Regions from separate parts of the Allobosea sp. AK1 genome, predicted to be linked through region 1. Evidence: predicted binding sites of a transcription regulator. Region 1 holds the regulator's gene; each other region holds the start of a gene.

Region 1 (4,509 bases):
CGCCGCGGCGCTCGTCACCGGCAAGCGCGGCCTGATCACCGAAGCGACGAACAACGACCTGCGCGCTGCCGGCATCTATCACATCGTCTCCATCTCGGGCCTGCACATGGTGCTCGCCGCCGGCACGATCTTCTGGCTGGTCCGGGCGCTGCTGGTCCTGTCGCAGACGGTGGCGCTGCACTGGCCGGTCAAGAAGATCGCGGCGGCAGCGGCGATGCTCGGCGCGACCGCCTATTGCATCTTTTCCGGGGGCGATGTCGCGACCGAGCGCTCGCTGATCATGACGCTGGTCATGCTCGGCGCGATCCTCGTCGATCGCGCCGCGCTCAGCATGCGCAATCTTGCGCTGGCCGCCATGATCGTGCTGCTGCGCGAGCCGGAGGCCTTGCTCGGGCCGAGCTTCCAGATGTCCTTCGGTGCGGTCGCGGCGCTGATCGCCTTCGCGGAACGCTGGGAAGGGCGAAGCCGCACCGAGCCGCCGCGCGTGTTGCCCTGGCCGCTCGGAGCCGTTTGGACGGCGGCGCTCGGCATCCTCGTCACCACCATGCTGGCCACCGCCGCGACGGCGCCCTTCGGAGCCTATCACTTCCAGACCTTCAATCCCTTCGGCCTGCTCGGCAACGCCATGGCGCTGCCCTTCGTCTCGCTCTTCGTCATGCCGGCGGCGGTGTTCGGCGTGCTCGCCTATCCGTTCGGGCTGGACTGGCCGGCCTGGGCCTTGATGGGGCTCGCCTCCGACGTCGTCCTCAAGGTGGCGCATTGGGTCGCGGCCATCGACCATTCCACCGTGACGGTGGCGGCTTTCGGCTCAGGCGTGCTCGCCTGCTTTGCGATGGCGCTGCTCTGGCTGACACTCTGGACCACGGCCTGGCGCTGGCTTGCGGCCCTGCCGCTGATCCTCGGCGTCGCGATTGCCGGCAAGCCGGAGCGGCCGGAGATCCTGATCGAGCGCGACGGCTCCGGGCTGGCGGTGCGCGGTCCCGATGGCCGCCTCGCCATCGCCGGCAAGCCCAGCCGCTTCGTCCTGCAGCAATGGCTCGCCGCCGATGGCGACAGCCGCTCGCCCGACGATCCCAGCTTGCGCGCCGGCATCGCCTGCGACCGGCTGGCATGCGTTGCGCAGACCGCCGACAAGCGCACGATCTCCTATACGCGCGAGCGACTCGCCATCATCGAGGATTGCCAGCGCGCCGACCTCGTCGTGACCGCCATCCCCTGGGGCGGCACCTGCAAGGCCAGGCTGGTCGAGCGCATGACGCTATCGCGCGACGGCGCGACCTCGCTCTACCGGACGGCGTCGGGATGGAGCAGCCATATCGCGGAGCAGTCCGGCAGCGAGCGGCCTTGGAGCCGCCGGCGCGAGCGGCGCCTGACGGAGCCAGGCACGCGTCCCACCAATCAGTCGGTCACCGCACAGCCCGCACCGGCCGCCGACAACGAAGCCGAGGCCGACACCGAACGCCTTCAGTAGCGCCGCATCAGATTGACCAGCCGGCCCTGGATCTTGACCCGGTCAGGGCCGAGCACACGGGTCTCGTAGGCCGGGTTCGCCGCTTCGAGCGCGATCGAGGAGCCGCGCTTGCGCAGGCGCTTCAGCGTCGCTTCCTCGTCATCGATCAACGCCACGACGATGTCGCCGGTATTGGCCGTGTCCTGCCTGCGGATGACGACGGTGTCGCCGTCGAGAATGCCGGCCTCGACCATCGAATCGCCGCGCACTTCCAGCGCGTAATGCTCGCCGGAGCCGAGCATGTCCGGCGGCAGCGAGACGGTGTGGCTGCGGCTCTGGATCGCCGAGATCGGCGTGCCCGCCGCGATGCGGCCCATCACCGGGATGGCGATGGAATGCCGGCTGTCGTCCTCGGCAGGGCGCGGCTTGGCCATGCTGGGCTGTGAGCCCAGGCCGCCCTGGACGATGGCCGGGCTGAAGCGCGGACGCGCCTGAGGCGCGCCGAGCCCGTCCGGCATCTTGATGACTTCGAGCGCACGCGCCCGGTTCGGCAGGCGGCGGATGAAGCCGCGCTCCTCCAGGGCCATGATCAGGCGGTGAATGCCGGATTTCGAGCGCAGGTCGAGCGCATCCTTCATCTCGTCGAAGGAGGGCGGCACGCCACTCTCGCGCAAGCGTTCCTGGATGAAGCGCAGGAGTTCATGTTGCTTGCGTGTCAGCATGGTCGCCGCCAGCCCCTCAATGCGCAGATTCGAAACAAAGCACGAACACCATACGCGTTCTGCTTGTGTTCCGCAAGCCGCTACCGCAAGGGCAGGATCCGGCAGGCCTCGCCTTTCTTCGCGGGAGCGGCATGGGCCGGGCGGATCGTCAGGGCCTGCGCCCGTGCCAACGTACCGAGCATCGAGGAATCCTGCCGGTCGAACGGCGTTGCCACCCAGCCTTCCGGCGTCAGCGTGAGCTCCGAGCGCAGGTAATCCTCGCGCTCGTCATTGCCGGGCATGTCGCGGCCGAGCAAGGCAGGGATGCTGCGGTCGCGGTCGGCGTCCGCGATGCCGAGCAGCGCCTCGATCAAGGGCAGCACGAAGAGATGGCCGCAGACGATCGAGGAGACCGGATTGCCCGGCAGCCCGACCACGACCATCCGGCCGAGCCGCCCGGTCATCATCGGCTTGCCTGGCCGCATCGCGATCTTCCAGAAGCCGAGCGCCATACCCGCTCGCGTCAGCGCTTCCTGCACGAGATCATGCGCGCCGACCGAGGCCCCGCCGAGCGTGATCAGCACATCGGCATCGGCGTCGCTCGCCCTTGCGATCTTGCTGGCGAGGTCGGCATGGTCGTCGCGGGCGATGCCGAGATCGATGACGGTGCCGCCGGCCTTCTCGACCAGCGCGGCGAGCGAGAACGAGTTCGAGGCGACGATCTGGTCGCGGCCCACAGGTTCGCCCGGCGCCACCAGTTCGTCTCCGGTGGCGAGAATCGCCACCCGAGGCTTCCGCCGGACAGGCAAAGTCGGATGCCCCATCGCAGCGGCAAGGCCGAGCGCGGCACTGTCGAGCACGCGCCCGGCTTGCAGCAGCACGTCGCCTTCGTGGAAATCGAGCCCCGCAGCGCGCAGGAACTTGCCCTTCGCCGGCGGCACGCGGACCTGGATCACCGGGCCGCCGACGCCGTCGGCATCCTCCTGCATCAGGACGGTGTCGGCACCTTCAGGCATCGGCGCGCCGGTAAAGATGCGGACGGCCTGTCCCGGCCCGACCGATCCATCGAAGGCCCGGCCGGCAGCGGATTCGCCGATGACAGTGAGCGAAACGCCTTCCGCCATCTCGTCGCCGCGCACGGCATAGCCGTCCATGGCGGAATTGGCGAAAGGCGGCTGCGTCCTGAGTGCCTTGACCTCGCTGGCCAGCACCCGCCAGGCGCATTGTGCCAGCGGCAGGGTTTCCGCCCCGGTCGGCCCCGGAATGCTGTCGAGCAGCGCCTTGCGCGCGACGGGGACCGGAGTGAGCGCCATCAGCTAGCTTTCGCCTCGTAATCACCGGACTGGCCGCCGGATTTGTGCAGCAGGCGGATGTTCTCGATCCGCATCGCCCGGTCGACGGCCTTGACCATGTCGTAGACCGTCAGACAGGCGACGGAGACGGCGGTCAGCGCCTCCATCTCGACGCCGGTCTGGCCCTTCATCTTCACCTCGGCCCGTACGCGTACGCCCGGCAAGGCCTCGTCGATATCGAGATCGACGGCGATCTTGCTGAGCAGCAACGGGTGACAGAGCGGGATCAGTTCATGCGTGCGCTTCGCCGCCATGATGCCGGCGAGGCGCGCGGTGCCGAGCACATCGCCCTTCTTGGCGTTGCCGTCGCGGACGATCGCGATCGTTTCCGGCGCCATCACGACTTGGCCCTCGGCGATCGCCATGCGGGTCGTCTCGGCCTTGCCGCCGACATCGACCATATGCGCCTGGCCTTGCGCGTCGAGATGGCTGAGCCGGCTCACGCCGCGACGGCCTTGCCGGTCAGCAGCGCCTGCGTCGCGGCGGTGACGTCGGCCTGCCGCATCAGGCTCTCGCCGACGAGGAAGCTGTTGACGCCGATCGGATTGAGCCGGGCGATGTCGTCATGCGTGAAGATACCGCTCTCGCTGATGACGATCCGGTCAACCGGCACGCGCGGTGCCAGCCGCTCGGTGACCGCAAGATCGACATTGAAGCTGCGCAGGTCGCGGTTGTTGATGCCGAGCATCCGGCTTTCGAGCTTCAGCGCCCGGTCGAGCTCGGCATCGTCATGGACCTCGACGAGGACGTCCATGCCGAGCTCGCGCGCGGTCTCGTTCAACGCTTTGGCGGTGGCATCGTCGACGCCGGCCATGATGATCAGGATGCAGTCGGCGCCCCAGCTGCGGGCCTCGTAGACCTGGTAGGGCTCGTAGAGGAAATCCTTGCGCAGTGCCGGCAGGCCGGCAGCCTCCCGCGCTTCGGTGAGGAATTCCGGCCGCCCCTGGAAGGACGGCGCGTCGGTCAGGACGGAGAGGCAGGCCGCGCCGCCGGCCGCATAGGCGCG
Region 2 (4,509 bases), 3.1 Mb from region 1:
CGTCATGCGAGAGCAGGAAGGCATCGTCGCCCGCCAGCACGACGCGCGCCGCCCGCGCCTCGATCTCGGAGCCGAGCGCCTTCATCGCCGCCAGGTTCAGGGCCTTGACCTCCGGCCCCCCGGCCTTCGGATCCGCCGTAAAGCGGAAGCCCTGCAGCATCCCCACATGCTGGCCCTCGACGAGCACGTCGCCCGTCGCGGTGACCTCAGCCTCCAACATCGCATTCTCCCGCAAGCGGCGCATCAGGACACTGGTGCGCCGATCGACAAATCGGTGGGCCAGACGCTCGTGCAGAGCATCCGACAGCTTGTCCTCTACAAGACGCGCCATGCCCTGCCAATGCTCTGGATCAGGTAACCAGTCGGGACGATTGGCGACGAAGGTCCAGGTCCGGACCTGCGCGATCCGCGCCGAGAGCGTATCGATCTCGCCATCGGTCCGGTCGAGCGCAGCCAGCTGCGCCTGATACCAGTCGGCATCGAGCCGGCCGTGGCGCATCAGCCTGAGATACAGCGCCGTGGCGAGATCGGCATGCTGCATCGGCGATATCTTGCGGTAATCCGGCAGGCCGCAGACCTCCCAGAGCCGCTCGACGCCGGCGCGGCCCTGCGCCAAGCGTACAATATCCGGGTCCTTCGCCAGGATTTCCAGCGTCGACATGTCCTCTGCGATCAGTGCGCGCGTCAGCCCCTGCTCGGAGGGCTGGAGGTTGAGCGTCTCGAGCAGGCCGCCGATCGAGCGCAGGTCGAGATCGGAATTGCGCCACTGCATCTGGCGGATCGGCTCGAAGCGGTGATTCTCGATCGCGTCGACCAGTTCCGCGTCGAAAGGCGGGCAGCGCCCGCTGGTGCCGAAGGTGCCGTCGCGCAGATGCCGCCCGGCACGCCCGGCGATCTGGCCGAATTCGGCCGGGTTGAGCTTGCGATAGTGGTGCCCGTCGAATTTCTTGTCGGCGGCGAAGGCGATGTGGTTGACGTCGAGATTGAGCCCCATGCCGATCGCATCGGTCGCGACGAGATAATCGACATCGCCGGACTGGTAGATCTCGACCTGGGCGTTGCGGGTGCGCGGCGAGAGAGCGCCCAGCACCACGGCCGCCCCGCCCTTCTGCCGGCGGATCAGTTCTGCGATGGCATAGACCTCCTCGACCGAGAAGGCGACGATGGCCGAGCGCGGCGGCAGGCGCGTGATCTTGCGATCACCGGCGAAAGTCAGGTTCGACAGGCGCGGGCGCGTGACGACGTTCACGCCGGGCATGAGCTGCTCGATCAGCGGGCGCATCGTCGCAGCGCCGATCAGCATGGTCTCGGCCCGGCCTCGCCGGTTGAGCAGCCTGTCGGTGAAGACATGGCCGCGGTCGAGATCGGAAGCGAGCTGGATCTCGTCGATCGCCACGAAATCGACGGCAAGGTCACGCGGCATCGCCTCGACCGTGCAGACCCAGAAGCGCGGCCGCTCCGGCTTGATCTTCTCCTCGCCGGTGACGAGCGCGACGGCCTCGGGACCGACCTTGTCGACGACACGCTGATAGACCTCGCGCGCGAGCAAGCGGAGCGGCAGCCCGATCATGCCGGTGGGATGGGCGACCATGCGCTCGATGGCGAGATGGGTCTTGCCGGTATTGGTCGGGCCCAGCACGGCCGTGACGCTATTGGCGCGGGCGGCGGGCGGCAGCGAACGGAAAGGAAGCAAGGCGAAGGAGCCGATCAAATCGCCCGCCCATACGGGCGGGAGCGTGGACGGGGTCGATGCAGGTCTTAAGAGCAGGCCTTACAAGAACGAGTCTGGAACGAAGCGGGGCCGAATCGCTGACTCCGGCAGAATCGGGTTTTGTTCCCTTTTCGGAATCCGTGCCCTGGCGGCATGGGCCATGTCGTCATCGCGCCCTCCCGGAATGGCGTGGCAGAGCAGCGCAAAAGCCGCCCGGCAGGAATCCTATTTAAGCCTTTTCAGCCCGGAGACGAGAGGCAAGGCAGATTTCCGATCTGCCCGCGCGCCTCAATGATGAGCGTGGTCGCACTGCCCGTGATCGGCCAAGGCCTCGATGATCGCGCAATCGCAGGCCGCGACGCCGCCGGAACAGGTCGTCGCGATCCGCTCCAGCTCCTTCTCCAGCGAGCGCAATTTCGCGATCTTGTCGCGGACCTCGTCGAGATGGGCGACCGAAATCGCATGCGCCTCGTCGCAAGCCATGCCCGGCGTATCCGAGAGCTTCAGAAGGGTGCGGATATTCTCGACCGCGAAGCCGAGATCGCGCGCATGCTTGATGAAGGCGAGGCGCTCGGCATGGCGCCGACCATAGCGGCGCTGGTTGCCCTCGGAACGCTCAGGCGGCGGCAGCAGACCGACCTGCTCGTAATAGCGGATCGTCTCGACCTTGACCCCGGTGCGATCCGCCAAAGCGCCGATCGGCATCACACGCTCGAGCTTGCCGGCAGCAGTCATCGCGTCACCTCAAGAAGCTATAGTTCCTATAGCTTCAGATAACCCTGCCCAGCCCGTTTGCAAGCTCGATCAAGCCACGCCCATCGCCAGCAGGTCATGGACATGAACGAGCCCGGCCGGGCGGTCTTCGGCATCGACCACGATCAGCGCCGTGATCCGGCTGCGGTTGACCAGTTCCAGCGCCTCGACCGCGAGCGTGTCGAGGCCGACGCGGCGCGGATTCACCGTCATGATATCGCGCGCCCTGAGCGAGACCCCACCGCCCATCGCCGCCTTGCGACGCAGGTCGCCGTCGGTGACGACACCGGCGAGCTTGCCGTCCAGGTCCATCACCACGGCACAGCCGAAGCCCTTGTCCGAGATCATCGCGATGACGTCGGGCAGCAGCGTGTCCAAACCGATCAGCGGCAAATCGGCACCACGATGCATGATGCTCTCGACGGTCTTGAGCTGTGCACCAAGCTTGCCGCCGGGGTGGTAGATGAAGAAATCCTGCCGCGAGAAGCCGCGCGCCTCCAGCAGCGCCACGGCGAGTGCATCGCCGAGCGCCATCTGCATCGTCGTCGAGGTCGTCGGCGCGAGCCCGTTCGGACAGGCCTCCGTCGCCTTGGGCAGGACGAGCGCGATATCCGCTTCCTTGCCCAATGTGCTCTCGGCATTGGCGGTGATGGCGATCAGCCCGACGCGGAAGCGGCGCGTGTAACCGACGAGCGCGGCGAGTTCGACCGCCTCGCCGGACCAGGACAGCGCGATTACGACATCCTCGGGCTGGACCATGCCGAGATCGCCATGGCTCGCCTCGGCCGGGTGGACGAAATGCGCGGGCGTGCCGGTCGAGGCCAGCGTCGCCGTGAGCTTGCGCCCGACATGGCCGGACTTGCCCATGCCGGAGACGATCACGCGCCCGCTCGAGCCCCGGATCATCGCCACGGCCTCAGTGAAAGGCTGGCCCAGCCCATCCGCCAGGGCGGCATGGAGCGCATCGAGCCCGGCGCGCTCGGTGGCGATGGTGCGGAGGGCGGAATCGCGGATATCGGCTGTCATGCCGCGCGCTGTAGCACGGCGCCATCAGTCATTTCCACCGCCTGTCGACGCAGTCGACCAGTGTTGACGGCTCCTTAACCCTGTTCGTTCTAACTCCATTAACCATGCGCGAAATCCGCGCGTCCCGTCTTCTGGAGCCCTGCGACGCCCGTGTCCGGCCGCGCGACGACCCTGCTTCTGTCCGGAACGGCTTTGGCCGGGCTTGCGCTCGCCCATACGGCGGCGCAGGCGCAGCAGATGCCGCGCGGCAACCTCAGGACCGGCACGCCGGCTTACATCGCGCAGCAGCCGGCAGCTCCCCAGCCCGATCTGACGCCCACCACCGCCGAGCCGGAAGCCGTCCGCGATCCCGCCGGGCTGGTCCAGCGGCAGGGGTCGGCGGTTTCGGGGCGGCAGCCGCCGCGCGCCAGCCAGCCGATCCAGGCGCCGACGCTGCGCGGCGTCACCCAGCGCCAGTTCCGCGCGCCACCGCCCGCTGTCACGGTGCTGCCACCGCCGCCGCCTCCCGCTCCCCCGCCGCCCCGGCGCCGCCCGGCGAGCGAGGAAGACCCCTATGCCGCGCTCGGCATCCGGATCGGCTCGGTCACCTTGCGTCCCTCGGTCACCAATTCGATCGGCTACGACACCAACCCGCAGCGCACATCGGCTCCGGGCACCAAGGGCTCGGCCTATAGCCGCCACGAGGGCGAACTGGCGATCCAGTCCGACTGGAACGTCCACGAGCTCAAGGGCCAGCTGCGCGGCGGCTACCTCGAATTCTTCCGCGCCAAGGACGCCTCCCGTCCCGATGCCGAGGGCAATCTCGACCTGCGTCTCGATGCGACCCGCGACACCCGCATCCTCCTGGAATCGCGGCTCAAGCTCGACACGCAGCGGCCGGGCTCGCCCGACCTGACCGCCAACGTCACCGGCCGCCCGCAAATCTACCAGTATGGCGCCTCTGCCGGCGTCACGCATGACATCAACCGGCTGCAATTAACGCTGCGCGGTTCGGTCGACCGCAGCGACTACGAGGACGC
Region 3 (4,509 bases), 1.3 Mb from region 1:
AAAGCGGGAACGGGCGTGTCCAGATCACCTTGAGCGAGCCGCTTCAGAGCCGCGCTCAAGGTCGCGAGCGGCTTCATCATGCGACGTACGAGCCAGAACAGCAGACCCGCCGCGACGGCCGCGATCGCCAGGCCTGCAATGATGTTGGCGCGGATCATCTCGCCGATGACGGCCAGGAATTCCTCCTGCTTGATGCCGACATAGAGAATGCCGATCACGTTGCCGTCCGATTTCTGGATGATCGGCTCGTAGATCGTGAAATAGGGCACGCCGAGAATGTCGGCCGCGCCGGAATAGGTGCGTTTCTCCTTGAAGACGGCATCATGGGCCGGGCCTTGTGCCAGCTTGGTGCCGACGGCCCGGGTGCCGTCCGGCTTCATGACGTTGGTCGTCACCCGGGTATCGCCCATGAAGACAGTGGCGGTACCGCCGGAAAGCTCCTTCACCTTGTCGACCGCGGCGAAGTTGCCGTTGACGCTTTCACTGCCGAAAATGAGTTTGCCGCCCTCGAATCTGGGCTCGCCCTTGGCAAGAAGGATATCCCGCAGAAGGTTGATGTTGACCGTCAGGCTCGACTGGGCCCGCTCCCGCATCGCCTTCTCGGCCGCGCGAAGGGACACCGCAACAGAGGCCGCCACCGCAACGCCGACAATCAATACGGCCAATATCGCCAGACGTGTCGCGATCGGAAGTCGCAGAAAAGGCAGTTTCAGCATGAAGAGCCATCTCTCGGGAAGAACGACGCGGTATGGCAGCTACGGAGTGCACGCCGCCGGCAACGCATAGATTTAGGCTGCAGGCGTGGTCGAGATGCCTAGTCCAGGCCGGCATTCGATCGTATTGAGTGCTGATAGCGCCTGAATTTCTTCCAGATAATGCTTAAAACTGTTCTAATGCCGCAACGGGCGGGCCGCCCGGGCATGAGCGCGTACTTTCGCTGTGGCCGGCCGAGCAGCGCAGCTTCCGCATCGCAAGTGCAGAAATCAAAAGCGCAGGAAGCGTTTGCCGTGACGGCAGGCGTGAAGGCGCCGGTGCCTACTCGGCAGCGCGTTTCAGCTCCAGCCCCTTGGCGAAGGGCAGCTTCGGCTCGCTCTTCTCGTCGTCGAAATCGAGCGCGCCGATCCTCTCGGCGCGACTCGTCACCTTGCCGGCCGAGGTCTTGATCTGGCCGACATCGTCCTGTGCCTGCCGGAAATGATTGTCGAGCTTGTCGACGCGCTCGCCGAGCCGGCGCACGTCGTCGAGCAGCTTGCCGACCTCGGTCTGGATCACCTGCGCTTCCTCGCGCATCCGCGCATCGCGAACCAGCGACTGCATCAGCTGGATCGCCAGTGCCAGGAGCGAGGGCGAGACGATCATGATGCGCGCCCGGTGCGCCCGCTGGACGACATCGTCGAAATGCTCGTGCAGATCTGCATAGATCGATTCGGAGGGCACGAAGAGCAGGGCGATGTCCTGCGTCTCGCCGGGCAGGAAATAGCGCTCGGCGATATCCTTCACATGCACGCCGACATCGCTGCGCACGCGCTGGCCGGCCGTCTTCTTCGCGTCGTCGCCGCGCGCCTCGCGCAGCAGCGTGAAGCTCTCCAGCGGGAATTTGGCGTCGATGACGAGGCCGCGCCCGTCGCCGGGCAGGGTGACGAGGCAGTCCGGCCGCTTGCCGTTGGAAAGCTGCGGCTGGAACGCGAAGAAGGCGGCGGGCAGCCCGTCGCGGACGATCGCTTCCATCCGGCCCTGGCCATAGGCGCCGCGCGCCTGCTTGTTGGCGAGCACGTCGCGGAGCGTCACGACCTCGGAGGTGAGATCGGTCAGGTTCTTCTGGGCGCTGTCGATCACCGCCAGCCGCTCCTGCAGCTTGCCGAGGCTCTCGGTGGTCTGGCGGACATTCTGCTCAAGGCCCTGGCCGACCTTGTGGCTCAGGCCGTCCATCCGGTCGGCGACGAGGCGGGCGAGATCGCCCTGCCGGGTCGACAGGATTTCGGCCATCGACTGCATCCGGCCGGCGAGCTCGGCCTGCTGGCGGTTCATTTCGGCGACCTTGTCGTCCATTTCGCGGGCGCGCTCAGTCGCCATCGCTGCCTCGATCGCGCGGCTCCGGCCGCCGCGCCAGCTGGCGATCACCGCCATCAGCAGCAGGGCGAGGCTCAGGCCCCCGAAGCCCAGCGCGGCCTCGGCCCATGTCACCGGGCGTTCCAGCAGGGTGAAGGCGATCTCGTTCATGCGCGGGAGCCTAGCCGATTCGGCAGGGAATTGCGAACGAAAGCGGAACAGTTTGACCGCTCCTCCACAAATGCTTATGTCCCGGGCTCAACAGCTCTTTCTCCTTGGAATCCCATGTCCGTTCGCCCGCTCGTCATCCTGCCCGACGCCCAGCTTCGCCTCGTCTCGAAGCCGGTCGAGGCCGTCACGCCCGAGATCAGGACGCTGGTCGCGGACATGTTCGAGACGATGTACGACGCGCCCGGCATCGGGCTCGCGGCGATCCAGATCGGCGTGCCGCTGCGCGTGGTGACGATCGACCTGTCGAAGCCCGAGACGAAGGAGGGCGAGGAGCCCGAACCGAAGAAGCCGCAGGTCTTCATCAACCCGGAGGTCACCTGGTCCTCGGACGAATTCAGCGCCTACGAGGAAGGTTGCCTCTCGATCCCGGAATATTACGAGGAGGTTGAGCGCCCGGCCGAGGTCAAGGTCCGCTACATGGATCTCGACGGCAAGACCCATGAAATCGCGGCCGATGGCTTGCTCTCGACCTGCCTGCAGCACGAAATCGACCATCTCGATGGCGTGCTCTTCATCGACCATATCTCGCGGCTGAAGCGCGAGCGCGTCACCAAGAAATTCGCCAAGGCAGCCAAGCGCGAACGGGCTGCGTAGCGAGCGGTCGTATCCGAGCCCTCGTCCTGAGAGCCGCGGTGCGCGGCGTCTCGAAGGGTGCTTCAGGAGGCGACAGGATCATCCTTCGGGACGCAGCCTCTGGCTGCTCCTCAGGATGAGGGCTGTTCTATTCTTCCCGGTATCGAGCCGGGCCAAGGTAAGGTCGAGCGTATGAGCTTGCGCGTCATCTTCATGGGCACGCCGGATTTTGCCGTGCCGGTGCTGACCGAGATCGTAGGCCAGGGGCATGAGGTCGTCTCCTGCTACACCCGCCCCCCGGCGCAGGCTGGCCGCGGCCTCGAAACGAAGCCTTCGCCGGTGCATCGCGCTGCCGAGCGTTTCGGCATCCCGGTCTTCACGCCCAAGACGCTGAAGACGCCGGAGCAGGCCGAGATCATCGCCTCGCACCAGGCCGATGTCGCCGTCGTCGTCGCCTATGGCATGATCCTGCCCCAGGCGATCCTCGATCTGCCGGAGCTCGGCTGCCTTAATCTCCACGCCTCGCTGCTGCCGCGCTGGCGCGGCGCCGCCCCGATCCAGCGTGCGATCATGGCGGGCGATGCCGAGAGCGGCGTCTGTGTCATGAAGATGGAAGCCGGTCTCGATACCGGACCCGTCGCCATGGTCGAGAACCTTGCGATCGGCCCGGACATGACGGCCGGCGAATTGCACGATCAGCTCAGCCTGCTCGGCGCCGATCTGATGGTGCGCGCGCTCGCGGCGCTCGGGCGCGGCGGCCTGCAGTTCACGCCGCAGCCGGAAGAGGGCGTGACCTATGCGAGCAAGATCGCGAATGCCGAGGCGAAGCTGAGTTGGACCCTGCCGGCGCAGCAGGTCCACGATCTCGTGCGCGGCCTTTCGCCCTTCCCGGGTGCCTTCGCCGAGATCGACCTCGGCAAGGGGCCGGAGCGCCTGAAGATCCTGCGCACGGCCCGGGCCGGCGGCGCGGCCGAGCCTGGCACGCTGCTCGACGACGAGGGCAGTGTCGCCTGCGCCGTCGGGGCGGTGAAGCTGCTTCAGGTCCAGCGCGCCGGCAAGGCGCCGATGAGCGGGGCCGAGTTCCTGCGCGGCGCCCGGCTCGGAGCCGGCGACAAGCTTTGAATGAGCAGGCCATTGTCCGAAAACCGCCTCGCACTTTTCGGTAGCGGACTCTGATGCCGCGCTACAAGCTCGTCATCGAGTACGACGGCACGCCGTTCTCGGGCTGGCAGCGCCAGCTCAACGGCCCGTCCGTGCAGCAGAGCGTCGAGGAGGCTGTCGAGGCCTTCTGCGGTCATCCCGTCCGCTTGCATTGCGCCGGCCGGACCGATGCCGGCGTCCACGCCACCCATCAGGTCGCCCATGTCGATATCGACAAGGAATGGCGCACCGATGTCGTGCGCGACGCAACCAACGCCCGGCTGAAGCGGATTCCTGTCGCCGTGCTCAGCGCCGAACTGGTCCCCGGTGATTTCGACGCCCGCATCTCGGCGCGGCGCCGCTATTACGTCTACCGCATCCTCGACCGCCGGGCCCAGCCGGCGCTCGATCGCGACCGCGTCTGGCATGTGCCGGTCAAGCTCGATCACGAGGCGATGGACCGCGCGGCCAAGGCGCTGCTCGGCCAGCACGACTTCACCACCTTCCGTGCCGCCG

The links. Region 1 encodes LexA, which represses DNA repair genes until DNA is damaged. Its sites were predicted from a motif close to TGTTCNNNNTGTGTTCNG; they were not measured.
Region 2: a site for LexA is predicted at 1,776-1,793, ahead of FHT98_RS09410 (helicase-related protein). Genes of this name have one in related genera too.
Region 3: a site for LexA is predicted at 2,253-2,270, ahead of FHT98_RS17550 (DNA recombination protein RmuC). Genes of this name have one in related genera too.

The regions. Positions count from the first base shown of each region.
Region 1 is NZ_VFMG01000001.1:4,969,512-4,974,020, forward strand. It holds gene FHT98_RS23685 (ComEC/Rec2 family competence protein) at 1-1,471, shown strand, start outside; gene lexA (transcriptional repressor LexA) at 1,465-2,172, opposite strand; gene FHT98_RS23695 (molybdopterin molybdotransferase MoeA) at 2,253-3,464, opposite strand; gene moaC (cyclic pyranopterin monophosphate synthase MoaC) at 3,464-3,946, opposite strand; gene trpC (indole-3-glycerol phosphate synthase TrpC) at 3,943-4,509, opposite strand, start outside.
Region 2 is NZ_VFMG01000001.1:1,876,274-1,880,782, forward strand. It holds gene FHT98_RS09410 (helicase-related protein) at 1-1,693, opposite strand, end outside; gene FHT98_RS09415 (MerR family transcriptional regulator) at 2,000-2,419, opposite strand; gene FHT98_RS09420 (KpsF/GutQ family sugar-phosphate isomerase) at 2,516-3,490, opposite strand; gene FHT98_RS09425 (outer membrane beta-barrel protein) at 3,641-4,509, shown strand, end outside.
Region 3 is NZ_VFMG01000001.1:3,628,379-3,632,887, forward strand. It holds gene FHT98_RS17545 (methyl-accepting chemotaxis protein) at 1-620, opposite strand, end outside; gene FHT98_RS17550 (DNA recombination protein RmuC) at 1,036-2,220, opposite strand; gene def (peptide deformylase) at 2,335-2,874, shown strand; gene fmt (methionyl-tRNA formyltransferase) at 3,046-3,975, shown strand; gene truA (tRNA pseudouridine(38-40) synthase TruA) at 4,029-4,509, shown strand, end outside.